Regions from separate parts of the Mammaliicoccus lentus genome, predicted to be linked through region 1. Evidence: riboswitches for the same ligand, from Rfam matches in the RefSeq annotation. Region 1 holds a riboswitch; each other region holds the start of a gene.
What was found. Region 1 has a riboswitch for S-adenosylmethionine ahead of ACNMOQ_RS10625 (methionine ABC transporter ATP-binding protein). Riboswitches for the same ligand answer to the same signal wherever they lie in the genome.
Positions count from the first base shown of each region.

Region 1 (7,429 bases):
GGATGTTATTAATCAAAAAAAGCATGAGTTGATATTGTTATTGGATTTACTAAGACAATAATCCAAGTAGACGCTCTTTATTGGATTTACTAAGACAATAATCCAAGTAGAGCACTTTTTATTGGATTTTCTAAGACAATAATCCAAGTACATGCACCTTTATTGGATTAACTACGACAATAATCCAAGTAGACACCTTCTTATTGGATTAACTACGACAATAATCCAAGTAGAACACTTTTTATTGGATTAACTAAGACAATAATCCAAGTAGACGCCTTCTTATTGGATTTACTAACACAATAATCCAAGTAGAGCACTTTTTATTGGATTTTCTAAGACAATAATCCAAGTACATGCACCTTTATTGGATTAACTACGACAATAATCCAAGTAGACACCTTCTTATTGGATTTACTAAGACAATAATCCAAGTAGAACACTTTTTATTGGATTTACTAACACAATAATCCAAGTAGAGCACTTTTTATTGGATTTACTACGAAAATAATCCAAGTAGAGCACTTTTTATTGGATTTTCTAAGACAATAATCCAAGTAGACACCTTCTTATTGGATTTACTAAGACAATAATCCAAGTAGAGCACTTTTTATTGGATTTTCTACGACAATAATCCAAGTGGACGCTCCTTTATTGGATTTACTAAGACAATAATTCAAGTACATGCACCTTTATTGGATTAACTAAGACAATAATCCAAGTAGACGCCTTCTTATTGGATTAACTACGACAATAATCCAAGTAGACACCTTCTTATTGGATTTACTAAGACAATAATCCAAGTAGAACACTTTTTATTGGATTTACTAACACAATAATCCAAGTAGAGCACTTTTTATTGGATTTACTACGAAAATAATCCAAGTAGAGCACTTTTTATTGGATTTTCTAAGACAATAATCCAAGTAGACACCTTCTTATTGGATTTACTACGAAAATAATCCAAGTAGAGCACTTTTTATTGGATTTTCTACGACAATAATCCAAGTGGACGCTCCTTTATTGGATTTACTAAGACAATAATTCAAGTACATGCACCTTTATTGGATTAACTAAGACAATAATCCAAGTAGACGCCTTCTTATTAGATTTACTAATACAATAATCCAACTACACACCTCTATTGGATTAAGTAATACCTAAACTCACGAATTAACTTTTTATTCTGGCTCAAACCTAAAAACAAAGCACTTTCGTATATCTTCACAATGAAAATCTAAAGTAAAATATGATTTATGGGTTGCTATAATAACAATAAACATAAAAAATGGCAGATCTAAGAACTAGCAAAACAAGCATGAACTTTTTAAAATATCATATAAAAAATCTCCTCATCCGTAAATAACAAACCCATCGGATGAGGAGAAGCCTTAAATCATCTTATTTTAAATTTTCAGCTAAAAATGCTTTTACGTCTTCTGGTGTTTTAGCATTTGCTGAATGTAAGTGTGCTAGTTTTTCATTGTTTTTGAATATTAATAAACTTGGGATACCCATTACATCATTTTCAGTTGCTGCATCTGGGACATCGTCACGATTAATTTGATACCAATCGTAATTATTGTATTCTTGGACAATCGGATCTATCCATTGATCCATACGCGTACAATCTGGGCACCAGCCTGCAAAGAATTTAATGACTACTGGTTTATCGCTTTGTGTAACCTCTTTGAATTCATCATATTGGTTTATTGTTTTCATATATTTTCAAGCTCCTTAAGAATTAATATTATAAATGAATTATAGCTTATTTTTGTTTATTAAAAAAATATTTAACTCAAGACTATGTGTTCTTAATTAATATTGGTATAATGATGTTAAATACACATATGGAGGTATAGACATGATAAAATTTTATCAATATCCTAACTGTACAACATGTAAAAAAGCTGCAAAATTTTTAGAAACAAATGGTGCGAGTTTTGAACCAATAGATATTACTCAATTAACACCAACTGCTAACGAATTAAAAGATATGATTGATGGAACAGACGTTACTGTTAATCAATTATTTAACACGCGTGGTGCAAAATATCGTGAGTTAGGTCTTAAAGATAAAATTGATGATTTATCTGACGACGAAAAATTCGAATTATTAGCTTCAGATGGCATGTTAATTAAACGCCCATTAGCTGTATTAGGTAACAAAATCACTTTAGGTTTTAAAGAAGATGAATACCGCCAAACTTGGCTATAAAATAGTTGCTTGAATAAGGGCTTTATGTCATTATTATAATTGAATTACATATAGGAGGGGATTACTTTGGCAGTGCCTAGTGAGTTAAAATATTCAAAAGAACACGAGTGGGTAAAAGTTGATGGCGATGTAGTTACAATCGGTATTACTGATTTCGCTCAATCTGAATTAGGGGACATCGTATTTGTTGAGTTACCAGAAGAAGGTGACGAATTAACTAGTGGAGATTCATTCGGTAGTGTAGAATCTGTAAAAACAGTTTCTGAACTATATGCACCTCTTTCTGGTAAAGTTGTAGAAGTAAATGATGAATTAGAAGATAGTCCTGAATACGTTAATGAATCTTCTTATGACAAAGCTTGGATGGTCAAAGTAGAATTAACTGATAAATCACAATTAGATGATTTATTAGATGCTGATGCGTATAGTGAAATGATAGGTGAATAGCAATACAACAAACTCCACGGTACAGTAGTATCATGGAGTTTTTTAGCATAATCTCATTGAGAAGTAAAAATATAATATTATTCATTTGTAGAAGGTGAAGGCCATGGCGATGATTAAAAAAGTAATAATCGTAGAAGGTATTTCAGATAAGAAGCGAGTGAAAGAAGTATTAAATGAACCCGTTCACGTAATTTGCACACACGGTACAATGGGTGTCGAAAAAATGGACGAACTTTTAGATGAAATTTATGGTAAACAAGTGTATATATTAGTCGATCAAGATAAAGAAGGTAAACGCATAAGAAAATGGTTCAAAAAATATGTGAGTGAAAGTCATCATATTTATATAGATTCAACTTTTACTGAGGTAGCACGTTGCCCAAGACAATATTTAGCGAATGTGTTAAACTATCATGGATTTGAAGTTAATCACGACTTTGTATTGAAAGGGAAGTATCGTTATCATGAAACGCACAGAAATATCGAACGATGTATACAAGCTTTTTAATGAAGATATACATTTGTTATTCGGTTATACACCAACATGTGGAACGTGTAAAATCTCAGAACGCATGCTAGATATTGCCAACGAAATGACAAAACTACCTATAAACAAATGTGACTTAAACTTTTATCCGGAATTTTGTGAAGAATATGAAATACAATCCGTACCAGTTCTATTTATAATGAAACAAGAAAAAGTTATAAAAAGAATTTATGCATTTCAGTCAGTTCCGTATATAGTTGAGAATATTCAAAAAGTTATTGACGATAAAAACTTATCGTGATAGTATGAATTTAATTAAATACGTAATAGCTCTTATCAAGAGTGGTGGAGGGATGTGCCCTTAGAAGCCCGGCAACCGTCATATAAATATGAAATGGTGCCAATTCACAGAAAGTGTAAACTTTTGGAGATGAGAGAAAGACAATTAATAACGCCTTTCTCTAATCATTAGAGTGAGGCGTTTTTAATTTAAGGATTAGGAGGCAACAGATTTGATCGAGTTAAATAAGGTCGTAAAGACTTTCAAGACAAAAAAAGGTGACATAAAAGCTGTTGACCATGTTGACTTAAATATAGAAAAAGGAAGTATATATGGCGTAATCGGTTTTTCAGGAGCTGGAAAGAGTACCTTGATTCGAATGTTTAACGGGTTAGAAACCCCTACTGAAGGTGAAGTTATAGTAGATGGTGCGAATATAGGTAAATTGTCAAAACAAGAACTTCGAAAAAAACGACAAAAAGTAAGTATGATATTCCAGCATTTTAACTTACTTTGGTCTAGAACAGTTAAAGACAACATTGCTTTTCCGTTAGAGATCGCAGGTGTCTCTAAAAGCGAGATTAATAAAAAGACAGAAGCGTTAATCAAAAGAGTAGGATTAGAAGGTCGTGAAAATGCTTATCCATCTCAATTATCTGGTGGGCAAAAGCAAAGAGTAGGAATCGCGAGAGCTTTAGCAAATGATCCACACGTATTATTATGTGATGAAGCTACGAGTGCCCTTGACCCTCAAACAACAGATGAAATACTAGATTTATTGATAGACATCAATAAAGAGCTGGATTTAACAATTATACTTATCACACATGAAATGCACGTTATAAGAAAGATTTGTGATCATGTTGCAGTAATGGAAAATGGTAAGTTTGTCGAAGAAGGAGAAGTCATCAATGTATTCAATAATCCTCAAACACATGTAACGCAAAGATTTGTTAAGGATGATTTGAAAGCAGACGATTTAGAAAGAACGTTGCAAGACTTCAAGAAAGAACAGCCTGAAGGTGAAATATGGAAGCTGAACTTTGTAGGTGGAACTAGTTCAGAACCTGTGTTAGCCAAAGTGATTAAAGAATATAACGTAAATATTAATGTCATTGAAGGCGACGTTAAACTCACTCAAAACGGTACTTTTGGGCATATGATTGTACATCTGCCTGATGGAAACTATTCTAAAGACCAGATTAAACAAGAATTAAATAATCTTGGTGTGAAAGTTGAGGTGGGTATTAATGAATAAGTCATTTGGTGAAATAATCACTGAAATGGTAACAATGCCTAACGTGAGATGGGACGCTGTATGGGAAGCGTTATACGAGACCTTATACATGACCGTCATTTCAACAGTTTTTACACTAGTGTTTGGCTTAATACTAGGAACGTTATTGTTCTTAACATCTAAAGGAACATCTAAAAGTTCTCGTGTATTTTATTCAATTGTTTCATTTATAGTGAATTTATTTAGAGCAATACCATTTATCATACTTATACTATTGTTGCTACCATTTACTGATATTTTACTTGGTACAATAAGTGGTCCGAAAGGTGCTCTACCAGCCTTAATCATTGGAGCTGCGCCATTCTACGCAAGATTAGTAGAGATTGGCATGAAAGAAATAGATAAAGGTGTAATAGAAGCGGCTGTATCTATGGGTGCAAACACATGGACAGTTGTGAGAAAAGTATTACTTAAAGAATCATTACCTGCACTTGTATCAGGTCTAACTGTAACTGCAATTGCATTAGTAGGATCTACAGCAATCGCTGGTGTTATCGGTGCAGGAGGATTAGGTAACTTAGCATATCTAACTGGTTTCACACGAAATCAAAATGATGTAATCCTAGTTTCTACTATATTAATACTAGTTATTGTATTTGTTATCCAATTTATTGGAGATTTAATTGTTAAGAAAATTGATAAACGTTAAAGGAGTGCCTTAAAATGAAAAAAGTTCTAGGACTATTGTTTGTTTCAATATTGACAGTTGTATTGGCCGCTTGTGGCGGAGGAGACGGAGATAAAGATAAAAAAGAAACGATTAAAGTCGGTGCATCTCCAGCACCACATGCAGAAATATTAGAAGAAGCTAAACCAATTCTTGAAAAAGAAGGCTACAAGTTAGAAATTAAAACGATTAATGACTACACAACACCAAATAAATTATTAGATAAAGGTGAATTAGACGCAAACTTCTTCCAACATACACCATACTTAGAAACTGAATCTAAAGATAAAGGTTACAAAATAGAATCTGCAGGTAACGTACATATCGAACCAATGGCAGTATATTCAAAGAAGTATAAAAAATTAACTGACTTACCAAAAGGTACAACAGTATATGTATCTAATAACCCAGCTGAAGAAGGACGTTTCTTATCATTCTTTGAAAAAGAAGGATTAATTAAACTTAAAGATGGCGTTGATCCAGTAGATGCTACATTCGATGATATCGCTGAAAATAAAAAAGATATAAAATTCAATAACAAACAAGCAGCTGAATTTTTACCAAAATCTTATCAAGCAGATGAAGGTGACGCAACAATTATCAACTCTAACTATGCAATTGAACAAGGGTTAAATCCATTAAAAGATTCAATCGCAGTTGAAGGTAAAGATTCACCATATGCTAACTTAATCGCAGTACAAAAAGGTCATAAAGACGATGAAAAAATTAAAGCATTAATGAAAGTTTTACAATCAAAAGAAATTAAAGACTTCATCAAAGAAAAATACGATGGTGCCGTAATAGAAGCAAAATAATGATATAAGAATTAGCCCGGGACATTTATATATGTCTCGGGCTTTTTTTATTCTAAATAGTTTGGTTAAACGTCTCATGATTTACGCTATGCATCTTTCTTGTTTTTACTTTGTTGGTTTAATAAACTACATTTAAGACTTAAAACAAAGGTGGATAAACATGAAAATAATACTAGTTGGAGCACATGGCACGATAGGTTCAGCCGTTGTAACTGAATTAGAAGAAAATGGTCATGAAGTCATAAAAGTTGGACGTAATTCAGGTGATTACCAAATGGATATGACAAACATAGAGGATATCAAACTCATGTTTCAACAAATCGAAAATATAGATGCTGTAGTCTCTACTGCAGGAGCAGCGAATTTTGATGATTTAAGTGAGTTAACACCAGAATCAAATGAGGTAGCTATAACAAGTAAGCTATTGGGACAAATCAATTTAGTACTTATAGGCCAACATTATATAAATGATGGAGGAAGCTTTACTTTGACTACGGGCGTTATCATGGATGATCCAATAAAAGGGGGCGTTTCTTCAGCGATGGCCGGCGGTGGTATAGAAGCATTTGTTAAATCTGCTGCCTTTGAATTAAAACGGAATTTAAGAATTAATAACGTCAGTCCTAATGTAATCGAAGAAGCGCTTGAAGATTATGGTGATTTCTTTAAAGGTTTTAACGCAGTACCAGCAAGTAAAGCAGCAAAGGCATATTTGAAAAGTATAGAAGGAATACAATCAGGACAAACTTTTCGTATATATGAATAAAATATAATTGAAGACAAAAATCAGGAAAAATTCTTTTTTCAGTAGAATTTTTCCTGATTTTTTAAAATTATTCTAAAATAATTCGTTTGCAAGGTACAATACAAGCATTAAAGCGGCAATAGCATATAAAATCAAGCCGATAAATTTAGAATTTCTAATATTAAATGTGGCTATCGTAACTATCGTTAAAATAGTAAGTAAAGTATTTATTAAACTGCTCAAATTAATAACATTGACTAGATTGAGTAATAGTATAAAAGCGCATATCGCACTAATTACAAATGAAAATTGTTCATATCGTTTCATATTTAAAATCCTTCCTAAATTTATATCTCTAATTATTATAATTATATTATAAAAAAATAAAAAATGCTTACTGAGGCCTTTCAAATAGAATATTTATAAATTGAGAATGAAATCATTTTATTATCATTTAAAAAATATTTCACTTA
Region 1 covers NZ_OX344834.1:2,147,431-2,154,859, reverse strand. Annotated here, with positions in the region: gene ACNMOQ_RS10650 (thioredoxin family protein) at 1,402-1,722, opposite strand; gene ACNMOQ_RS10645 (arsenate reductase family protein) at 1,865-2,218, shown strand; gene gcvH (glycine cleavage system protein GcvH) at 2,285-2,665, shown strand; gene ACNMOQ_RS10635 (toprim domain-containing protein) at 2,769-3,173, shown strand; gene ACNMOQ_RS10630 (thioredoxin family protein) at 3,130-3,453, shown strand; SAM riboswitch class I at 3,483-3,589, shown strand; gene ACNMOQ_RS10625 (methionine ABC transporter ATP-binding protein) at 3,665-4,690, shown strand; gene ACNMOQ_RS10620 (methionine ABC transporter permease) at 4,683-5,378, shown strand; gene ACNMOQ_RS10615 (MetQ/NlpA family ABC transporter substrate-binding protein) at 5,393-6,211, shown strand; gene ACNMOQ_RS10610 (short chain dehydrogenase) at 6,372-6,977, shown strand; gene ACNMOQ_RS10605 (hypothetical protein) at 7,050-7,283, opposite strand.

Region 2 (7,429 bases), 1.4 Mb from region 1:
ATACAGCACAAGCATTACTAGATTTATGAACAAAATTTCTTATATCATTTTACATTTGTTCAAAGCTTGTTTATAATATAGTTAAAGATAGAATATACGAGGAGGATTCACTATGACATTAGCAAAATATATCGATCACACAGCTTTAAAACCAGACACAACACTGGAACAAATTGATGCTTTATTAGAAGAAGCGAAAGAATATGGATTTAAATCTGTATGTATTAATCCAACACATGTTGCACATGCAAGAAAAGCATTAGAAGGTACAGATGTATTAGTTTGTACAGTAATTGGGTTCCCTTTAGGGGCAACAACAAGTGAAGTGAAGGCTTTTGAAACAGAAGACGCTATTAAAAAAGGTGCACAAGAAGTAGACATGGTCATCAATATTGGTGCGCTTAAAGACGGTCGTGATGAAGAAGTTAAACGTGATATTGAAAGTGTTGTAGCAGCAGCAAATGGTGTAACAACTAAAGTAATTATTGAAACTTGTTTATTAACAGAAGATGAGAAAGTTAGAGCATGTGAATTAGCGCTTGCTGCAGGTGCAGATTTCGTTAAAACATCAACTGGATTTTCATCAGGTGGCGCAACTGCAGAAGATATCAAATTAATGAGAGAAACAGTTGGTCCTGATTTGGGCGTTAAAGCTTCAGGTGGTATCCGTTCATACGAAGATGTTAAGACGATGATTGATAATGGTGCAACTCGTATTGGTGCTTCAGCAGGTGTAAAAATATTAAAAGGTGAATCATCTGATTCAGATTATTAAAATTAAAGGTACGTTTATGTACCTTTAATCTTTTGAATTACAAGTAAGCGTATTCATAAACAGGAGGGTTTCATTATGAGAATGGTAGATGTTATAGCTAAGAAACGAGACGGGAAAGAATTAACGAAAGAAGAAATTGAATTTTTCATTAAAGGGTATACTGATGGAGAAATACCTGATTATCAAGCTTCAAGCTTTGCAATGGCGACATATTTCCAAGACATGACTGATAACGAACGTGCATATTTAACGATGGCAATGGTTGAATCAGGCGATCAAATTGATTTATCTGAAATTGAAGGTATTAAAGTGGATAAACATTCAACAGGTGGAGTGGGAGATACAACTACTTTAGTATTGGCTCCTTTAGTAGCCGCATTAGATATACCTGTAGCAAAAATGAGTGGCCGAGGATTAGGTCACACTGGCGGTACAATAGATAAATTAGAAGCGGTTGAAGGTTTCCATGTAGAAATATCAGAACAAGAATTTATTGATTTAGTAAATAGAGATAAAGTAGCTGTTATTGGTCAAACTGGAAACTTAACACCAGCAGATAAAAAGCTTTATGGTCTACGTGATGTTACTGGAACAGTTAACTCTATCCCACTTATTGCGTCATCTATAATGAGTAAGAAAATTGCAGCTGGAGCAGATGCGATTGTTTTAGATGTGAAGACGGGTGCTGGTGCGTTTATGAAAACGCTAGAAGACTCAGAATTATTAGCGCATGCAATGGTGAAAATAGGGAATAATGTAGGGCGAAATACTATGGCTATTATTTCTGATATGAGTCAACCATTAGGAAGAGCAATTGGCAATGGACTTGAAGTGAAAGAAGCAATAGAAACGTTAAGAGGTGAAGGACCTGAAGATTTAACAGAACTTGTATTAACTTTAGGATCTCAAATGGTTGTATTAGCTAAAAAAGCTGAGAATTTAGATGAGGCACGAGAAAAATTACAAGAAGTTATCCAAAACGGTAAAGCACTTGAGAAGTTTAAAGTATTCCTTGAAAACCAAGGCGGAGATGGTTCGGTAGTTGATGATGTTTCTAAATTACCTCAAGCTCAACATACGTTTGAAGTAAAGGCGAAAAAATCTGGATATGTATCTAACATTGTAGCTGATGAGATTGGTGTTGCTTCAATGCTTTTAGGGGCAGGAAGAGCTACAAAAGATGATATAATTGACTTAGCCGTTGGTTTAGTATTAAATAAAAAAGTTGGAGATAAAGTTGAAGAAGGAGAATCACTTGTAACAATCTATGCAAATCAAGAAGATATTAAAGATGTTGAAGAGAAAATTTTAAATAACATTGATATTTCTGATGAACAAGTGAAGCCGACTTTAATCCATAAAGTGATTACAGATTAGGAGTGTGTCAAATGACAAACCGATTTAAACGTATTCATTTAATTGTAATGGATTCAGTAGGAATAGGCGAAGCACCAGACGCTAAAGATTTTGGTGACGAAGGTTCACATACATTAAAGCATACGCTAGAAGGTTTCAAAGAATCCTTACCAAACCTAGAAAAATTAGGACTTGGAAATATAGAATCTTTACCAGTTATCAATAATGTAGAAAAACCTAAAGCATTTTATACAAAATTAAGTGAAGCGTCTGTAGGAAAAGATACAATGACAGGACATTGGGAAATCATGGGATTAAATATTGATAAACCATTCAAAGTATATCCTGAAGGTTTCCCTGAAGAACTTGTTAAAGAAATAGAAGATTTAACAGGTAGAAAAGTTGTGGCAAATAAACCAGCATCAGGTACTGAAATTATAGAAGAATACGGTAAACATCAAATGGAAACAGGCGATTTAATCGTTTATACGTCAGCAGACCCAGTATTACAGATTGCTGCACACGAAGATATCATTCCATTAGAGGAATTATATGATATTTGTGAAAAAGTTAGAGAACTAACTAAAGACCCTAAATATTTAATCGGGCGTATTATTGCACGACCATATTTAGGAGAACCAGGTAATTTCACAAGAACATCTAATAGACACGATTATGCATTGAAACCATTTGGTAAAACTGTCATGAACACGCTAAAAGATGCAGATTACGATGTAATTGCAATTGGTAAAATTAATGATATTTATGACGGAGAAGGTGTAACAAAAGCAATACGTACGAAAGATAATATGGACGGCATGGACCAACTTCTTAAAGTTGTAGATACAGACTTTACAGGAATTAGTTTCTTAAATTTAGTTGATTTTGATGCGTTATATGGCCATAGAAGAGATAAAGAAGGTTACGCTCAAGCAATTAAAGATTTCGATAATCGTTTAGGTGAATTGTTAGAAAATGTTCGCGAAGATGATTTAGTTATTATTACAGCAGATCACGGTAATGATCCAACAGCTGATGGTACTGACCATACTCGTGAATATGTTCCATTATTAATGTTTAGTCCAAGCATTACGGAATACCACGAACTTTCAGGGGATACAACGTTTAGTTCAATTGGTGCAACAATTGCAGATAACTTTAATGTAGAATTACCGCAGTTCGGTAAGAGCTATTTAAGTGAAATGGGGATTAAATAATGAACGCAGTAAGACGTATTTTTGGTCTTGCATTTAGTTTTGCAGGCCTTATGCATTTTATGAGATCAGAAGGTTTTGAAGCTATCGTACCTAATTTCTTACCCTTTAAAAAAGGAATTGTATGGATTTCAGGCGTGATGGAAATTATTTTCGGTATTTTATTACTCGTTAGAAAACCAAGTAGTATGACTAAGAAATTAATTGAATGGTTCTTAGTTGCTGTATTTCCAGCAAACGTATATATGGCACAAAAAAATATACCGTTAAATGGGAAACAATTACCTACATGGGCTTTATGGGGTAGATTACCATTACAATATGTACTTATTAAAATCGTTAGAAAAATGTAATTAAAAAGGAGTGAAACAGAGATTTTTTGAAAAATTAAATCTCCGTTTCACTCCTTTTTTCTATTTTAAACATAATAGTGTATTTTATTAATCTTCTTTAAATATTACATTCCATCCATCTTTTTTCGATAAGAATTCAGTTGCAAGTCGTTGGGCACCTTCTAATGAGTGGCTTGCTGCCCAACCACATTGTACTTCATTACATGCTGGAACTTCTGTAGCTTGCTCAACATCTTTTAACGTTTTTTCTATAATATTTAAGACATCATCATAATCGTCATGATTTATAAATGAAGCGTAAAAGCCTGTTTGACAACCCATTGGGCTTACATCTACAACATTATCAGTATGGTTTCTAATGTTTTCAGCCATTAAATGTTCTAAAGAGTGTAAAGCGGGCATTTCCATATGTTCTTTATTTGGTTGTTTAAAACGAATATCATATTTGTGAATAACATCTCCATTTAAACCTTCTTTAATTCCCGCAAGTCTTACAAATGGTGCATCTACTTTAGTGTGATCTAAATTAAAACTTTCTACATTCATCTTTGTCATGAAGATTCCTCCTTTGATTTCGGCATCATTATATCAAGTAAATTTTGAAAAAACAATAAATTCAGATTTCAATTACTTTCTTTATGTGTTACTTTATAAGATAATAAAATAAATTATTCTGAAAATGGAGTGATGTGTATGGAGAGATTAAGAGTCGTCCCATACGATAGTATATGGCAACATCTTTTTTTAGAAGAAAAGAAATATTTACAATCGTTATTAAAAGAACATAGCATAAATATAGAACACATTGGATCTACAGCTATCCCAGGGTTATCAGCTAAACCTATCATTGATATTTTAATGGTGGTAAAAGATAGTGAAACGATAGATGATTATACAAAGGAATTATCTGCACTAGGTTACGAGTCTAAAGGAGAACGAGGCGTTATTGGAAATCGTTATTTTAAAAAATATAATCATAACGGTGATGTCTCTCATCATTTACATATCTATGATGAAGACAGCCCACACATATTGAGACTTATTTCTTTTAGAGATTATTTGAGAACATTTAACGGCGAGAGAGAACGATATAGTCGCCTTAAACATGACTTATCTATAGATTTTCCAGCGGATAGTGTAGAGTATTATCAAGGTAAAGATAGTATGATTAAAGAATTTGAGAAAAAGGCTGAAAAATGGTACTTAAACTCAAATGATGCGCTCGCAAAACATTGACATATCCGAGTGTTAAAGTTAGAATTAAAACAATTTCATACGTATTATCAAGAGTGACTGAGGGAAAGGCCCTTTGACGTCCAGCAACCTCCCTACATGGAAAGGTGCCAAATCCTGCAGTGTTCAACTGAGAGATAAAATTTCGATTGGCGCATTTCCTAACTAAGGAGTGCGCTTTTATATTGGAAAGGTTGTATAGTGAATGAGCAATTTATCGCAAAATATTTTAAATTATATTGAACAAAATAAACACTTATATTTGTCTATGAGCCATCAAATACACGAACGTCCAGAACTAGGTAATGAAGAAGTTTTTGCTTCAAGATTGTTAAGTGATCAACTGAAAAATCATCATTTTAAGATAGAGAAAAATATAGCAAAGCATCCGACTGGATTTATAGCTACATATGACACGAAAATAGAAGGTCCAACGATATGTTTTTTAGCGGAATATGATGCATTGCCAGGCTTAGGGCATGCATGTGGACACAATATAATCGGTACTTCGAGCGTTTTAGCAGGTATTAGTTTATCAAAAGTTATTGACCAAGTGGGCGGTAAAATAGTCGTGCTTGGTTGTCCAGCAGAAGAAGGCGGGGTTAATGGTAGCGCTAAAGCTAGTTATGTTAAAGCGGGTATTATAGACGATTTAGACATTGCACTTATGGTACACCCTGGCCATGAGACGTATGTCACAGTGCCATCATTAGCAGTAGATGTATTCGATGTAAAGTTTTATGGAAGGAGTGCTCACGCGTCTGAGAATGCTTTTGAAGCGATTAATGCTTTAGACGCTATGTTGTCCTTCTTTAACGGTGTAAGTATGTTGAGACAACAAATTAAGAAAACAGATAAAGTGCACGGTGTAATATTAAATGGAGGTGAAGCGGCAAATATTATTCCTGATTTTACACATGCAAGATTTTATACTAGAGCAACCTCACGTAAACATTTAGATGAACTGACTGATAGAGTTCGAAAAATCGCTGAAGGAGCTGCATTGCAAACTGGTTGTAAGTCAGAAGTAAGACCAATACAAAACGGTGTAAATGAATTTGTTATTAATAAACCTTTAGATGAATTGTTTAGAAAACATGCAGAATCTTTAGGAGAAGATGTTATAGAAGATGATTTTGGTTTTGGATCAACAGATACGGGGAATGTAAGTCATATCATACCTACTATACATCCACATATTAAAATCGGACCATCTAATTTAGTTGGTCATACGAAAGAATTTTGCCAAGCTGCAGCAAGTACAATGGGAGATAAAGCATTGATAAGCGGTGCTAAAATATTAGCATCGATGGGATTAGAATTAATAGAGAACGTACCCCTTAGAAATGAGATTATCGAGCATCATCAAACATTAAGGGAGAACTTATTATGACAAAAGCCTATCATAAACCTTTATTATTAACACTTAAAGATTTATATGAAGATAATATTATCTATAATTCGAGGCCATCCTATGAAGATAATCCTTGGTTAAAAGCCGAAGAAGATCAATCTAATTTTTTAACAGCTAGAGAATTGGTTATTAGTAAAATGCCAATGATTATTCATGAAGCATGTTTAACAAAAAGGATAGAAGATTTGTTAAATCTAGTTGGAGAAAAAGTGCCAGACAATATACATCGTTTTAAAGATAAAGAAAGTTACGAACAATTGATACAACAATTAACAAATAAGCGTAATAAAATATTCTTTCAATATATTCATGGAGAACATTTATGTGATAAGGACGATTATGCTATATATAAACCAAAGTTTATAGACTTAAACAATAAATCGAAATTATCACAGTGGACTAAAGGAAAGTATTTACCTAGACGTGAATGTGTTAGTGTTAAAGAATATGAAGAAGAAATTAAAAATTGGGAACTACCTCTTGTATTAAAGCCGGGAGATGAATTACCGACAGCAGGTGGGTATGGGGTTATGATATGTTATACTGAAGATGATCTAAAGAAAGCAAATCAAAGAATTAAAGAAGCTACTGAAACAGAACATATTATTATAGAACAATTTATCGAAGAGGTAGACAATTATTGTGTGCAATATGTATATAGTGAAGATACTGGTATCCAATATATAGGGGCAGTTAAACAATTAACAGATGACTACGGATTTTATAATGGTAATGTTAATTCAGACGAAGTACCACAAAGCGTTATAGATGCAGGATATGAAATTATGCAAAATGGTGTTGAATATGGTTATAAAGGTGTTTCAGGCTTTGATTTACTGATAGATAAAGAAGGAAAAATATATGCCATAGATTTAAACTTTAGACAAAATGGTTCAACGAGTATGCTTTTACTTAAAAATAGATTAAAAGATGGTTTTCATAAATTTTTAAGTTACCATGCAAAAGGAGATAACGAACACTTTTATAAAGTGATTGAAAAATATGTTGAAGATGGCCATCTTTATCCACTCTCATTCTTCGATGGGGATTGGTTTGGAAAGAATAAAGTAAATGCAAGATTTGC
Region 2 covers NZ_OX344834.1:786,199-793,627, forward strand. Annotated here, with positions in the region: gene ACNMOQ_RS03750 (sugar-binding transcriptional regulator) at 1-29, shown strand, start outside; gene deoC (deoxyribose-phosphate aldolase) at 113-775, shown strand; gene ACNMOQ_RS03760 (pyrimidine-nucleoside phosphorylase) at 851-2,152, shown strand; gene deoB (phosphopentomutase) at 2,164-3,348, shown strand; gene ACNMOQ_RS03770 (DoxX family protein) at 3,348-3,698, shown strand; gene ACNMOQ_RS03775 (S-ribosylhomocysteine lyase) at 3,786-4,253, opposite strand; gene ACNMOQ_RS03780 (GrpB family protein) at 4,392-4,934, shown strand; SAM riboswitch class I at 4,976-5,075, shown strand; gene ACNMOQ_RS03785 (M20 family metallopeptidase) at 5,137-6,324, shown strand; gene ldmS (L-aspartate--L-methionine ligase LdmS) at 6,321-7,429, shown strand, end outside.
Region 2: linked by a shared signal. The riboswitch ahead of ACNMOQ_RS03785 (M20 family metallopeptidase) and the one ahead of ACNMOQ_RS10625 (methionine ABC transporter ATP-binding protein) in region 1 are both predicted to bind S-adenosylmethionine.

Region 3 (7,429 bases), 210 kb from region 1:
GACAATAAAATGAGTTCAGATTTAAAGTAAGCCCATAACATAGGACATCAATTCCTTTCTTCATCTTTTTTGAATATAGTATCCATTAATGACTCTTTCGTAATTTCAATTTCGTTAAAATCAACATTATTCTCTATCAATTTTCTTATTATCGGATTCACATCTTCAGTTTTTATATTCAAAATGTCTTTTAGTTCTTCAATTTCAATATCTTTAAGATTTTCAATGATTTTTTTGTTTTTTAAAGGAATTTGGATATTTGTTTTATGGTCACTATGACGAATTTCACGTGGCGTGCTATCGACTATAAGTTCACCTTTATTAAGTACTATGACACGGTCAGCCATTCTTTCCACTTCTTCAATATAATGAGATGTATAAAATATTGTTTTTCCTTCTTTTTTCATTTGGTCAATTACTACCCAAAAATGCTTTCTCATTTCAGTATCCATTGCACTTGTAGGTTCATCTAAGATTACAAAGTTAGGCTTTCCAATGATGGATAATGCAAAATCAAGAATTCTACGCTCACCGCCAGATAATTTGGAAGCGAATTGTTCTAATTTTTCATCATTAAATCTAGTAATTCTTTTAAAGTCTTCAATTGAAATTGTTTGTTTATAAAACGATTTATATAAATTAAATAATTCTTTTACTTTCATCACATCTAGAAATGCTGACGTTTGAAATAATATTCCCATATATTTTTTATCGAGTTGGTATTGGTCACTTTCAATCGTTCCATTGTTTGGCTTTCTATCACCAATAATCATATCTATTAACGTTGATTTTCCTGCACCATTCGGCCCAATTAAAGCTGTACATTCACCTTTATTAATTTGAAAAGAAACATCATTCACAACTTTTTTACCATTATAAACTTTCGTTACATTTTGAACTTTAATCACTATGGCCACCACCTTTTATAAGATTGGTTTAAGTATAAATTATATTAGCTGTATGTATAAGTACAAATTGTCACGAATACACTATGACAATTGTCATAAAGTTAGTACATCTCACACTTCTCACATAAAAAAACCAACCTATCGAGTGATAGATTGGGGGTTAAACTCTTATTTATTTCTTGCTCATCATATAATAAATCATAACAATCACCATTAAGATTAATTGTGGTATAACCGTCTCATATGTTGGATATAATCCTATAAGATCTATAAATGGTAAATGATTAATTGTGTGTTGAGGCAAAATGTTGAGAATTTGTAGCGTGTGTACACTTACGCCTAATATTTTAAATGCTAATAGGAATATAAATAGTGACATAATAAAGAATAGTCTATGTATTGGTATCCATTTTGTATTTTGATTAAAGAATACGGCTATTAAAATTAAAATAAATACTGCTACTAATATTCCAAGTATGAGAGACCATGTTGAAATCTTACCTACTATACCTAAATAGAAAATAATAGTTTCCGCACCTTCTCTAAATACTGATAAAAATGCTACTAAACCGAATGTTAGTAGACTACCTGTAGACATCGCTTTATCCATGTTTTTATTAATAAATTTTTCCCATGATTCTAAACTTGATTTTGAATGTAACCAAGCACCTACAATAACCATCAAAATAACCGAGCATATACCCACTATACCTTCTGTTAATTCACGTGTAGATCCTAAATTTTCAAATATTGCCTTAAATATGAATGCTAAAGCTATACTTAATATAATTCCTAGCAAGCTTCCACTCATTACCCATTTAGATGCTTTTGTTTGTTCTGCTTTACGAGTAACTGTTAACAAAGCCATAATAATTAGCAATGCTTCTACACCTTCTCGTAAAAGGATTAAAGCTGCGTCCCAAAATGTATATCCTGCTTTAGAAATAGTTGATTTAATTTCTTGATCCAATGTCTCAAGTTCTGCTTGTATATCATCTTTATTGCTTTCATTTATTTGCCCTACATATTGTGGTATTTTCTGTTCTATTTTTGTGTACAGTTCACCATTTCTTGTGCCAATTTCATTTTCCACGTTTGGCCAAGCAACAATAAAGCTTTGTAAATCTTGTTTTGTTTTACTTAGTTTATTATTTTTGATATTTCTGATTGCTTCATCTAGATACTCATTTAAAACCGTTACATCTTGGTTGCTAGTTTTTGCATCTGACTGCTTACCTGCATGATAGTCATCAAGTTCTTTTTTGAGTTGGTCTACTTGCATTTGGGCACTACCTTGCTCGATTTTATCTTTTGTAAGTTCTATTCTAATAAACATCAATGCTGTTTCTATTTTACCGTAACGCCCAATATCTTCTTCTCTCACAATTTTTTCGTTGTTTGTCCAAGTTGAATTCAATTTATTATTAATTACCACCGCTTTGTCAAAGTCTTTGTTAGAAATAGCTGTACCCATCTCTTTAATCAACGGTTGCATTTGATTTTGCAATTTATCTCTTTTTGCTTGTTTGTCTACTGGATTTAATACTTTTTCATAATCTATCAAATCTGTTGTTAAAGTATTAAGCGATTTTATTTTTTCATCATTTGAGTTACTTTTTTCGATATTTTCTATATCATTATCAATTGTTTTAACTAATTTATGATCTTTTTTGTTAACTTTTGACCAATTTTCTTTAATATCCTTAAAGTGTGCTTCAAAAGCTTTTGTATCCTTGTCTTGGAGTGCTGTTTTGGCATCTGTCACACTAATATAAATATTACTTAAACTTATTTCCGCTTTAACAGTTATAGGGATAACTAGGCACATTAATATGGTAATACTAAATGCGATTAAATAACGCTTCACCTAAATATCCTCCTTCTTGAACACCAGGTAAACATAGAAAAATACCTGAACCTCTATGTGTGATATATTCATTCAATTTATCTTGAGCGCCCATTTTGCTTTGAATTTTAATGAATTGTTCCGGTGCTCTTTGGAATGATAAAAATAATAGTCCTGCATCAAATGCGCCAGTTTGTTCATTAATACCATCTGAGTATGAATAAGAACGTCTAAGCAAATTAGACTTCGCCTGTTTTGCTAAACTGACATGTGATTCATCCTCTATTAATTTCTCTCCATTTTTATCTTTTATATTTCTATCAAACTCGTCAAATTCTTTCTCTTTACCTAATGGAGCTCCGGAATGTCGATACCTTCCAAATGTAGCTTCCTGTTCACCAAGTGCCGTTCTATCCCATGTTTCTAACAACATTTGTATTCTTCTTACAACTAAATATGAACCGTTTTTCGCCCACCCGTCTTGAATAAACACATACTTATCTAATTCAGTTTGATTATGTATAGACGGGTTTCCAGTGCCATCTTTAAATGAAAATAAATTTCTGGGCGTTTCCATTTTTCCATCTTTTACTTTGATAGAATTAAATCCAGATTGACTCCATTTCATAGAAACTTCACCTTTAGCTACTCTTATCAAATTTCTAATAGCATGGAAATTCACTTGTGGATTATCAGAGCAAGCTTGTATACATATGTCTCCGCCAGTATATTGTTTATCTAATTGGTCTTTAGGAAAATGAGGTAAGTCTTTCAACAATTCAGGTTTATGCTTTTCAAGGCCAACTTTTTCGAAAAATGATGGACTTATACCAAAAGTTAATGATAAATGATTAGCATCTATACCGATTGTTTCACCGGTATCTGGACTTGGTAACATTTTATTTTGGCCTAACTCTTTTACCGGTTCCCCATTCATTAAATGAACGCTATAATTCGTCCAAGTTTTAAACATTTCTTTAACATCAGAAACAGACATTTTATTAATCGTTAACACTACAAAATAAATATGTTTCTGCAAATCAGTTGTAATACCTGATTGGTACTTACCATAAAATTTCACTTTATTTTTTACATCTGTTTTATCTTTTGCAAAATATTGAGAAGCTAACAAGGTTCCACCGACACCGGTAGAACCTAAAATGAGGCCAGCACCCCCAACGCCAGCAAGTTTCAAAAAATCCCTTCTTGCTATATGGTTGTCCTTGTTAGTCATAAGTTATCACTCCGTAATGACTGCCATCTGACTTAATGATTCACCTAATTTATCAACTGCTTCAGATAATTTTTTCGTATCCTCTTTTGATAATTTAGTATAGTCGACATAGCCGCCATCTTTCGTTTCATATTTTGCTAATAATTTGTTAACGTTATCAAATCTTTCTTGCGTTGTTTCAGCAACTTTTTTATCTTTTTCAGTTACTTTATCTTTAAAGATTTCAAAGATTTTTTCTGCTCCTTCAATATTTGCTTTGAAGTCATATAAATCTGTATGTGAATAAATTTCTTCTTCACCAGTTATTTTTGAACTTGATACTTCATTTAATAAATCGATAGAACCTTGCAACATTAATTTTGGTGTTACGTCTACAGTATCAACTTTTGCTCTTAACTCTTTTACATCTTTAAGTAATTGGTCTGCAACAGGTCCCATATCTTTTGTAGAGTTTTCTTCCCATAAAGTTTTTTCTATTTTATGATAACCTGACCATTCGTTTTCCTTTTTCTCTTCCTTCATATCAGCTAAGCGCGCATCAATTTTAGGATCCAGTTCGCCAAAACTTTCCGCTACTGGCTCTGATCTTTCATAATACATACGCGCTTTTGGATAAATCTCTTTAGCTTTTTCAACATCGTCAGCTTTAACAGCCTCTACAAACTTTTCAGTTTCAGTTAAAAATGTATCTAATTGTTTCGTTGTGAAATCTTTATATGCTTTTGTTTCTTTAGAAAAATCAACTTTCGTAGTTTCTTTCGTTTCTTTATCACTATTAGTTTCCTTTTTCTCATCATCATTACCACAAGCAGTTAATATTAAAGTACTTGCTAAAAGTGTTGTTGCTATTCTCTTCATGATTGGATTCTCCCCACCTAATTGATATTCATTATCACTCTTTTAATTTATTCCTATCTTTACTATTAGTCAATAAGAAATTTCAATAAAATGTAAATTAAATTGAGGGTAATCAAGGTAAAAAAGCATAAAAAAATAGGCTGGGACATTTATTTATGTCCCAACCTGTCCAAACATTTCATATTAGTCTTGTTCTTGTTCTAATATTTCTTTCGTTTTAGCATCAATCGTAAATTCTGTTGTGTCTTTATTTCCTTCTTTTAAGTCAATAGAATAAACAAGTTTACCGTTTTCTCTACTTAATGACCATTCTTTTAAATCTCCTGATGCTTTATCTTGAGCTACTTTTAAAGCATCTTCGAATTTAGCTGCATCAGATAACTTAAATGTTTTGTCATTGTCGTCGTCATCTTCTTTTTCGTTTTCAACGTTAGTAACAGAATTATCTTCCGCATTAATCAAGACTTTATTTTCATCTTGTCCATCTAATAATTCAACTTTATAACTCCACTCACCAGTTTCTTTTTCGAATGATATGTCTTTCAAACCACCTTTTTCTTCTTTTTGAGCTGTTTTAACTGCTTCTTCAGGTGATACTTTCACATCATTCCATTTTACAGTTTTTTCAGTTGCTTTATTATCAGATTTATTATCTGACATTGTAGAATCATCTTTATTGTCATTATCTTGACTGTCATTTTCTTTTTCAGTTTGTTCTGATTTTTGATCTTTTTGATCGTCTTTCATATCGTCGTCATCATTATCATTTCCGCAAGCAGATAATACTAGACCTGAAGCTAAAAGTAATGACATCCATTTAAATTTCATAATTATACCTCCTCAAGTTGATTACTATTTATATATTCACAGTTTCTTAATATTTTAAACATTTATTTATTTTATTAGACAATTATTGAATTATCAGTTATATTAATAGAAACAATAAAATAGCTCGTAAGTCTTATTAAGAGTAGGCGGAGGGAATTGGCCCGATGAAACCTCAGCAACAGGCGTAAGTACTGTGCTAAATCCAACAAGTATCAACTTGAAAGATAAGAAGATTCTCTAAACAGCTCTTCTTAATCTTAAGATGAGCTGTTTTATTGTTACTAAAACATTTAGGAGGCAATATTATGAGAACAAGAGACGACATTTTATCAGAATTAGTGGAGTTAAAACAAAACCCACCACAAAGTTTTTCAGGATCTATGTATAAAACAAATAAAAAAAATGCTTTGATTGGTGAACTGGTGGATTTAGAGAATGAACAAAATCCTGAACGCTATAAGCATAAATCACAATTCAATGAGTTCGATATTCATATTACGATTACTAAAAAATAATTAAAAACCCCGCTAGCGTATAAGCAGAAATCTTTATACGTTAGCGAGGATTTTTTATTTACAAAGGATTAAATAAATATTTGAAGATACTCAGGCTAACCTTTTAATGTTTCACCTTCTGCTTCTAATATAATTTGCATTGCTACTAATTTAGCAATATGATTACCACTTGCAGCAGAATCGATAAGTTGTGAAGGCATTGCACCATTTGTTTCACCAGCTACAAATAACCCTGGAATAGAAGTTTCTCCAAAATCATCTTTTTTAATACCTCCATTTTCATCTCTTTCAATTTGAAGTTCTTCTAAAAATGAAAATTTTGTATCCCATTCAACTGATATAATCGCACCATTCCTAGAAATTCTAGTACCATCTTCATATATCACTTCATTTATCATTCCATCTTCATGTTTAAATTCCGATACTTTACCTTGAACAAGCTTTATATTTTTCTTTTTTAAAAATGATTTATCATCTTCGGTTAATTCTGAAAAGTCTTGTGAACTTATAACTAAATCATTAGTCCAATTGCTAACTAATTTAGCCATATGCATCACTAGTTCTGGAGATACATCTACGAGTAATGATTTATTTCTTAATTCATAACCGTCACACCAAGGACAGTAAAATGCAGATTTTCCGTAAATTTCTTTCACACCTTTTATATTAGGTAATGTCTCTCTTAATCCAGTACATAACATAACTTTCTTAGCTTTGTACGTTTCATTTTTCGTTTTCACTATGAAAGTATTGTCTTCTTTAGCAATCTTTTCAACTGTATCTTGCACGCGCGTTACATCTTCATATTTATCAACATCCGATTGTGCTTTTTCCCTTAATTCTTCTGGTGTTACACCATCTTGTGTTAAAAACGCATGTGAAGTCTGTGTCACTTTATTTCTCGCATTATCATTATCTATTACCAATGTTGTTTTTAAAGCTCTTCCTAAAGTTAAAGCACTCGCTAATCCAGCTGGACCTCCACCTACTACTATACAATCAAACATATTTATACCACCTTTTTCACATATATTAAAGAGTCTTAATATCTATAGTTAGCTGTTAAAAAAAGATTTAATTTACATTAAATCTTTTAACGTCTTCGATTTTAAAGATTTCGTCATTTCATCCTCCGCAGAGTTTAAAATAGATTGAACTTTACATTCCGGACCATGATTAAAACTATCTTCTATCATGCTTCTATGACCATCGATTGCAGTAATGATGTCATATATTCTAA
Region 3 covers NZ_OX344834.1:2,360,589-2,368,017, forward strand. Annotated here, with positions in the region: gene ACNMOQ_RS11735 (ABC transporter permease) at 1-41, opposite strand, end outside; gene ACNMOQ_RS11740 (ABC transporter ATP-binding protein) at 48-908, opposite strand; gene ACNMOQ_RS11745 (FTR1 family iron permease) at 1,081-2,775, opposite strand; gene efeB (iron uptake transporter deferrochelatase/peroxidase subunit) at 2,750-3,988, opposite strand; gene efeO (iron uptake system protein EfeO) at 3,995-4,846, opposite strand; gene ACNMOQ_RS11760 (PepSY domain-containing protein) at 5,030-5,674, opposite strand; SAM riboswitch class I at 5,805-5,905, shown strand; gene ACNMOQ_RS11765 (hypothetical protein) at 5,980-6,189, shown strand; gene ACNMOQ_RS11770 (NAD(P)/FAD-dependent oxidoreductase) at 6,285-7,196, opposite strand; gene ACNMOQ_RS11775 (RrF2 family transcriptional regulator) at 7,269-7,429, opposite strand, start outside.
Region 3: linked by a shared signal. The riboswitch ahead of ACNMOQ_RS11765 (hypothetical protein) and the one ahead of ACNMOQ_RS10625 (methionine ABC transporter ATP-binding protein) in region 1 are both predicted to bind S-adenosylmethionine.

Region 4 (7,429 bases), 1.1 Mb from region 1:
TTTAAAGTAATAACACCTATACTTAGGCATTCATACACTTAAAAATTCGAAAAAATTCTCCCAATCCAAAATTTTAAAATCTAACGGATTAGGAGAATTTATTTATATTTTACTTATTCACCTTATTTACCAGTAAATTTCTCTGGGTCAGGTCCAATTCTTTCGTCTTTATTTAAATTATTTAATCGTGACAATTGATCTTCATTTAATTCAAAATCAAAAACATTTAAATTCTCTTCAATTCTTGATGGTGTTACTGATTTAGGTATCACAACTATATCTTCGTCAATATTCCATCTAATGATAACTTGAGCCGGTGTTTTACCTATTTCTTTTGCTATCTCTTTAACTGTTTCATCTTCTAAAATTTGTCCATTCATTAATGGAGACCATGATTGAGCTACAATTTTTTGTGCTTTTAAGTATGTTCTTAAGTCTTTTTGAGTTAGATATGGATGGCATTCAATTTGATTAATCACTGGTTTAATAGATGCTTCTTGTAACAAACTTTCTAAATGTGAAACATTAAAATTACTCACACCTATATTTTTAATTTTTCCATCGTTATATAAAGCTTCCATTGCTTTCCACGTTTCAGCAATTAATTCTTTATCGTCTCCAGGCCAATGAATCAGATATAAATCTACATAGTCTAGCCCAAGTCTTTGTAATGAAGCTTCATATGCATTTTGGACATTTTCCATACCGTAATCCGTCATCCATAATTTAGTAGTTATAAATAAATCTTCTCTATTTAAGCCTGCTGATTCTAAACCTTCTTTAATACCTTGGCCTACTTTTTCTTCATTTTTGTAAGTTTGTGCTGTATCTATATGACGGTAACCACTTTCTATAGCATGTTTAACCGCTTCTCTACATTCATCATTGTTTTCAACTCTAAACGTTCCTAATCCTAGTGCTGGTATTGTATTACCATTGTAAAATTCTACTTGTTTCTGTGTCATGTTATTTCCTCCTGGTTTTATCTTTATAATAGTATTGAAGCTACTTTTGTTTCTAGATATGGCTCAATACCTTCTGAACCGCCTTCTCGGCCAAAACCACTTTCTTTCATACCACCGAACGGGATATGTGCAGCACTTGGACCTCCATCATTCCAACCAATCACACCATAATTTAAGTTTTCATATAATTCTATGCCAGTTGCATAATTTTCTGTAAAGAAATATGCTGCTAAACCAAATGGTGTATCATTCGCCTTCTTGATTACTTCTTCTAATGAGTTATATGTTTGAATTGGTATAACTGGTCCAAATGTTTCTTCAAACATAATTTTCATATCATCAGTAACTTCAGATAGAATAGTTGGCTCTACAAAATAACCACCATCTTTATAACTATCTCCTCCAGTTACTACACGGGCACCTTTACTAGTTGCATCATCAATATGTGATTTTATTTTCTCAAATCCATCACTATTGATTACAGGACCAATGTCAGTAGATTCATTTTGCCCGTTACCTACTTTCAATTTGTTCACTTCAGATTTTAATGAAGATTCAAATTTATCTTTAATAGATTCATGTACATATATTCTATTAGCACATACGCAAGTTTGACCAGCATTTCTAAACTTAGATGCTATTGTACCTTGTACGGCTTTTTCTATATCAGCATCTTCATGAACAATTAAAGGTGCGTGCCCTCCTAATTCTAACGTAACTTTTTTAAGAGTTGAACTAGATTGCTCCATTAATTGTTTACCTACTGGTGTAGAACCAGTGTAAGTGATTTTAGAAATTAATTCATGGCTTGTAAAGATTTTACCAACGTCTTTACCTGAACCATTAACGTATTGTATAACATCTTTATCAAAACCAGCTTCATGAGCTAAATCTACAAATTTCATTGTTGTTAATGGTGTATCTTGTGCAGGTTTACAAATAAATGTACATCCTGCTGCTAGAGCTGGCGCTGCTTTTCTTGTCATCATTGCTGCTGGGAAATTCCATGGTGTAATACTTGCGACAACACCCACCGGTGCTCTAGTAACGATTAATCTTTTATTATCTACATGCTCTGGTATTGCTCTGCCATAAGTTCTTTTAGCTTCTTCAGCAAACCATAAAATGTAATCTGTAGCATACTTTACTTCACCTTTTGATTCTTTTAATGGTTTACCACTTTCTTTAGTCATAATTAACGCAATTTCTTCTTCTTGTTCTAAAATGAGCTCACGCCATTTATATAGAAGTGCACTTCTTTCGTGAGCTGTTGTTTTTTTAAATTTTTGAAAAGCATGATGAGCATTTTCAATCATTTCGTTAATCTCTTCTTCACTATTATTGTTCAAAGTTTCAATAATTTCTTCCGTAGCAGGATTTCTAACATCAAATTGTTTCTCACTCATTTTCACAACCACCTTTTCATATTATTTATAAAAAAAGAAAACGCTACTATTATTGTAGCGTTTTCTGCTTAAGGATTAAACTTTTCTAACTCGTCCATTATTCTTTCTAGATCTTCAACACTGTATTGGAATCTTCCATGGAATACAAATTTATTGAAGAAATGTTGTAATTGTTGTTCACCAACAAGCACTTTAATATTTGGATCTTGTGAGTAATTACTAATTGTGGCTTCATCCACTTCATCAGGATGGAAATAGATGATTGGTGTTGGCGTATATTTAAGTTCGAGTTGTCTTTGTAATTCTTCAGATGTTTCGTCCACTTCTTTAACTTTATCAGTATAATCATGAAATGCAGCTGATTTTTTACTAGCTTGTTTTTCAAGGAGTAAAGTTTGTTCTTTTTTAGGATTTAAATCCAATGTTTCAAACACTTGCCCAAGTACAGGGAACTCACTAAATTGCTGTTCAGTTATACCATGATATATATGGCCGTTTACCAAATTAGAGTCAATAACATAAATACCAGTTCTCGTTAAAACAATATGATCGATTTGATGTACCTTACCTAAAGGATCTTTAGGTAAAAAGATATTTGCCATTATATGCATATCTTCAGGTCTTATTCTTCGTTCATTAACAAGTTGATCACGGAGATCTAATAAATGTCTATCAGTTATATATTCTCCTTCATTTTTCGAAAATATTTTTAATGAGTCAATTTCTCTTTCTTTTTGAGAAATTTCAACTTGATGCTCTTCTTTTTGTTTAGATAGAACCTTTTTGTTTTCTACTCGTTCATGGTCCAATTTTTCTTTGTGTTCAGATTTAAGTGACTCATTTTGCTTCTTATGTTGTTCCTGAACTTTCGCCAAAGAATTCTTTCTTTGTTTTAATGAAACAAAGAATAATATGATAAATATTATCGCAATAACGACAGCTGCGATTAATCCATAATGAATCGGTTCTAATTGACTCATATTTGCTGATCGCTCCCTTTCTTATGTATTACATCTATTATAGTAAATATTATAAATAAATTCAGTATATATCTTCAATATTCTTCTCTAATTTAAGCATTATTTTTTGATTTTTTAAATACTTCGTACATTTCTATAGTTAATACACACTTTATTAGTAAATTAAAATTCTCAGATATCTAAGAATATATATAAAAAGAATCTCACCACTAGATCATATAACTAATGATGAGACTCTTTTTTAATACTGATTTTACTTTTAGGTTTATTTATTTACTAAATCTTTTAATAATTCTACTTTATCTAATTGTTCCCATGGTAATTCTACATCAGTTCTACCAAAATGACCGTATGCTGCAGTCTTTTTATATATTGGTTGTCTTAAGTTTAGCATTTGAATAATACCTGCTGGTCTTAAATCAAATAATTCTCTTATTTTTTCTACTAGTACATTTTCTTCAACTTTACCAGTACCAGCAGTGTCAACAGCAATTGAAACAGGTTGTGCTACTCCAATTGCGTATGCAAGTTGAACTTCACATTTATCAGCTAGGCCGCTAGCTACGATATTTTTAGCTACATAACGAGCCGCATAAGCACCAGATCTATCAACTTTAGTTGGGTCTTTACCACTGAAGCAACCTCCACCGTGTCTAGCATAACCACCATATGTATCAACGATGATTTTTCTACCTGTTAAACCTGCGTCTCCTTGTGGCCCACCAATAACAAATCTTCCAGTAGGATTAATAAAGAATTTTGTTTGATCATCTAATAATTCCTTAGGAACGATTGGATATATAACATGATCTTTAATATCTTGTTGAATTTTTTCTAATTCTATTTTTTCATGATGTTGTGAAGAAACAACAATAGTATCTACTCTTAAAGGTTTATCATTTTCGTCGTATTCTATTGTTACTTGTGTCTTTCCATCTGGACGTAAATATTCTAAAGTGCCATCTTTACGTACATCAGTTAATCTTTTTGACAATTGATGAGCTAGATATACTGGTAACGGCATATATGTTTCAGTTTCATTTGTAGCATAACCAAACATTAAGCCTTGGTCTCCAGCACCGATAGACTCAATTTCACTATCTGTTAAATCGTCTCTATCTTCTAAAGCACAATCAACACCTTGAGCAATATCAGGTGATTGTTCATCGATAGCTGTTAGTATTGCCATTGTTTGGAAATCATAACCATACTTCGCTCTAGTATACCCTATATCTTTTACAGTCTCTCTTACTACTTTCGGAATATCTACGTATGTTGAAGTTGATATTTCTCCTGAAATTAAAGCCATACCTGTAGTTACAGTTGTTTCACAAGCGACTCTCGCTTTTGGATCACCTTTTAGTAATTCATCTAAAATTGCATCAGATATTTGGTCGGCAATTTTATCAGGATGTCCTTCTGTTACTGATTCGGATGTGAAGAGTCTTCTGTTTTTTGACATAAAAAATCTCCTTTAGATTATGTTGTACGGTCTCTTCCTCAGTGCAAATAAAAAGTGCCTTCTCTCTATAAAACAATAGAGAGAAGGCACACTCGTGTCCATTCGCTCTTATCGTTCAGACAATATTGGTCTGCAAACGGTTTGGCACCTTCCTTTCATTTAGAAAGAGGTTGCTGGGTTTCATTGGGTCCATGTCCCTCCACCACTCAGGATAAGAGAATCCGTCAGAAATGATAATACTAAAGTTTTAGAATTATGTCAATGAAACACGAAATAAATATTTTGTCATAAACTTTTAACAATAAATTCGTTTATTAGTATAGACTATTTATCTCAATGTGTTATACTAATTCCATGAAAATGCTTACAAAATAATTTTTAGACATGGGGGTCGTCATTTATGGCAATACAGTCAATTACAGAATCAATCGAATTAACTAATCTTCTTAGCAAAGAAACAACTTTAAAACAACTTTCTAGATCTGAGTTGTACAAACACATTTTAGAATCAGGTGAAGGTGTGTTAACTGAATCCGGAGCTATTAGAATGGAAACTGGTAAATACACAGGTCGCTCACCTAAAGACAAATTTATTGTTAAAGAAGAAGACACGGAACAAGATATAGATTGGGGTTCTATAAACCAGCCTATTTCTGAACACAGTTTTTTAAATTTATATGATCAAGTTATTGACTATTTAAACCAAAAATCACAACTTTATGTCTTCAACGGATATGCGGGTGCCGATGAATCTACTCGTTTAGATTTACGTGTTATAAACGAACTACCTTGGCATAATTTATTTGCACAAAATATGTTTATCCGCCCTGAAACAAAAGAAGAGGCTTTAAATATCAATCCTAATTTCACAATAATAAGTGCCCCTGGTTTCAAAGCAGACCCTGAAAAAGATGGAACAAACTCTGAAACATTTATTATTACTTCTTTTAAACATCGTGTAATTTTAATTGGCGGAACAGAATATGCTGGAGAAATGAAAAAAGGTATTTTTTCAGTTATGAATTACCTTCTTCCTAAAAAAGGTATCATGAGCATGCACTGTTCTGCAAATGTTGGATACAATAATGACGTTGCTTTATTCTTTGGTCTATCTGGAACAGGAAAAACAACTTTATCAGCTGATCCAAACAGAAAATTAATTGGTGATGATGAACATGGTTGGAACGAAAATGGCGTATTTAATATTGAAGGTGGCTGTTATGCTAAAACTGTAAGTTTAAGCCAAGAAAAAGAACCTCAAATATATGATGCTATTCGTTACGGTACAGTCTTAGAGAATGTTGGTGTGCAAAAAGATGGTACAGTTGATTATGACGACACAACATTAACTGAAAACACACGAGCTGCATATCCAATTGACTTCATTGATAATATCGTACAACCGTCAATTGCAGGTCATCCAAATACTATTATTTTCTTAACAGCTGACGCATTTGGTGTGTTACCACCTATTTCAAAACTTGATAAATCTCAAGCTATGTATCATTTCTTAAGTGGTTTCACTTCTAAATTAGCTGGTACAGAAAGAGGCGTAACGAGCCCTCAACCAGTGTTCTCAACATGCTTCGGTTCACCGTTCTTACCATTACATGCAACAGAATATGCTGAGTTACTCGGTAAATTAATTGATGAACATGGCGTAGACGTTTACTTAGTAAATACAGGATGGACTGGCGGAGAATATGGTGTTGGTTCTAGAATGGAATTAAAATATACTCGTTCTATGATAAGACGTGCAATAAGCGGAGAAATTAAAAACTCCGAATTTATTCAAGATGAAATATTCGGTTTGAATATTCCTAAACATGTAGCTGGCGTACCTTCAGAAATTTTATATCCTCGTAATACTTGGGTATCTCAAGAAGCGTATGATGAAAAAGCTAAACAACTTGCAAAGGACTTTAAAGAGAATTTCTCTAAATTCGGTGAAGCTTCTGAACATATTCAAGAAGAAGGCGGATTTAGTTATAATCGAATTTAATCTTATATTAGAGAAAAACTGAGTTCATTTATTTATGGCTCAGTTTTTTTGTTCACATAAATTCATCCAATTTTGTAGTTCGATTAAAGTTTCTTTTTCTGTTTGAGGTCTAAAAACGTGACCTTCCCCTTGTTTATAAATCGTTTTGTGAAAGACGGTTTCTTTTATTAAATGTTGTTCTAAGTGGTAAGCCATTTCTATTCCTACTTGAGCATCCTCATCTCCATGAATAATTAATATAGGAGGGCTGTCTTCACGAATCATTTTAAGCGCATCACGCCTTTCATAAGCTCCCGGTTGCTTCTTAGGGTGACCTACCATACGACGCAGCATTCCTCTCAAATCAACACGTTCTTTATACATCATAAGCATATCTGTTACCCCGCCCCATATAATATAACTAGATGCTTTTACTTTTTGATACGTAAGCAGACCTTGTATTCCACCTCTTGAAAAACCTATCATATGAATAGGTGCTTCTGGATATTTTGATTTTAAAATATTAATGCCGGTAATAACATCATTTAAATCATCACCACAAAACTCATCTCTTCCTTCGCTACCGTTACTTCCTCGATAATATGGTGCAAAAACAAGTGTATTTGGATTTTTAA
Region 4 covers NZ_OX344834.1:1,066,433-1,073,861, reverse strand. Annotated here, with positions in the region: gene ACNMOQ_RS05375 (aldo/keto reductase) at 123-965, opposite strand; gene ACNMOQ_RS05370 (NAD-dependent succinate-semialdehyde dehydrogenase) at 989-2,371, opposite strand; gene ACNMOQ_RS05365 (nuclease-related domain-containing protein) at 2,440-3,351, opposite strand; gene metK (methionine adenosyltransferase) at 3,617-4,813, opposite strand; SAM riboswitch class I at 4,919-5,031, opposite strand; gene pckA (phosphoenolpyruvate carboxykinase (ATP)) at 5,214-6,815, shown strand; gene ACNMOQ_RS05350 (alpha/beta hydrolase family protein) at 6,855-7,429, opposite strand, start outside.
Region 4: linked by a shared signal. The riboswitch ahead of metK (methionine adenosyltransferase) and the one ahead of ACNMOQ_RS10625 (methionine ABC transporter ATP-binding protein) in region 1 are both predicted to bind S-adenosylmethionine.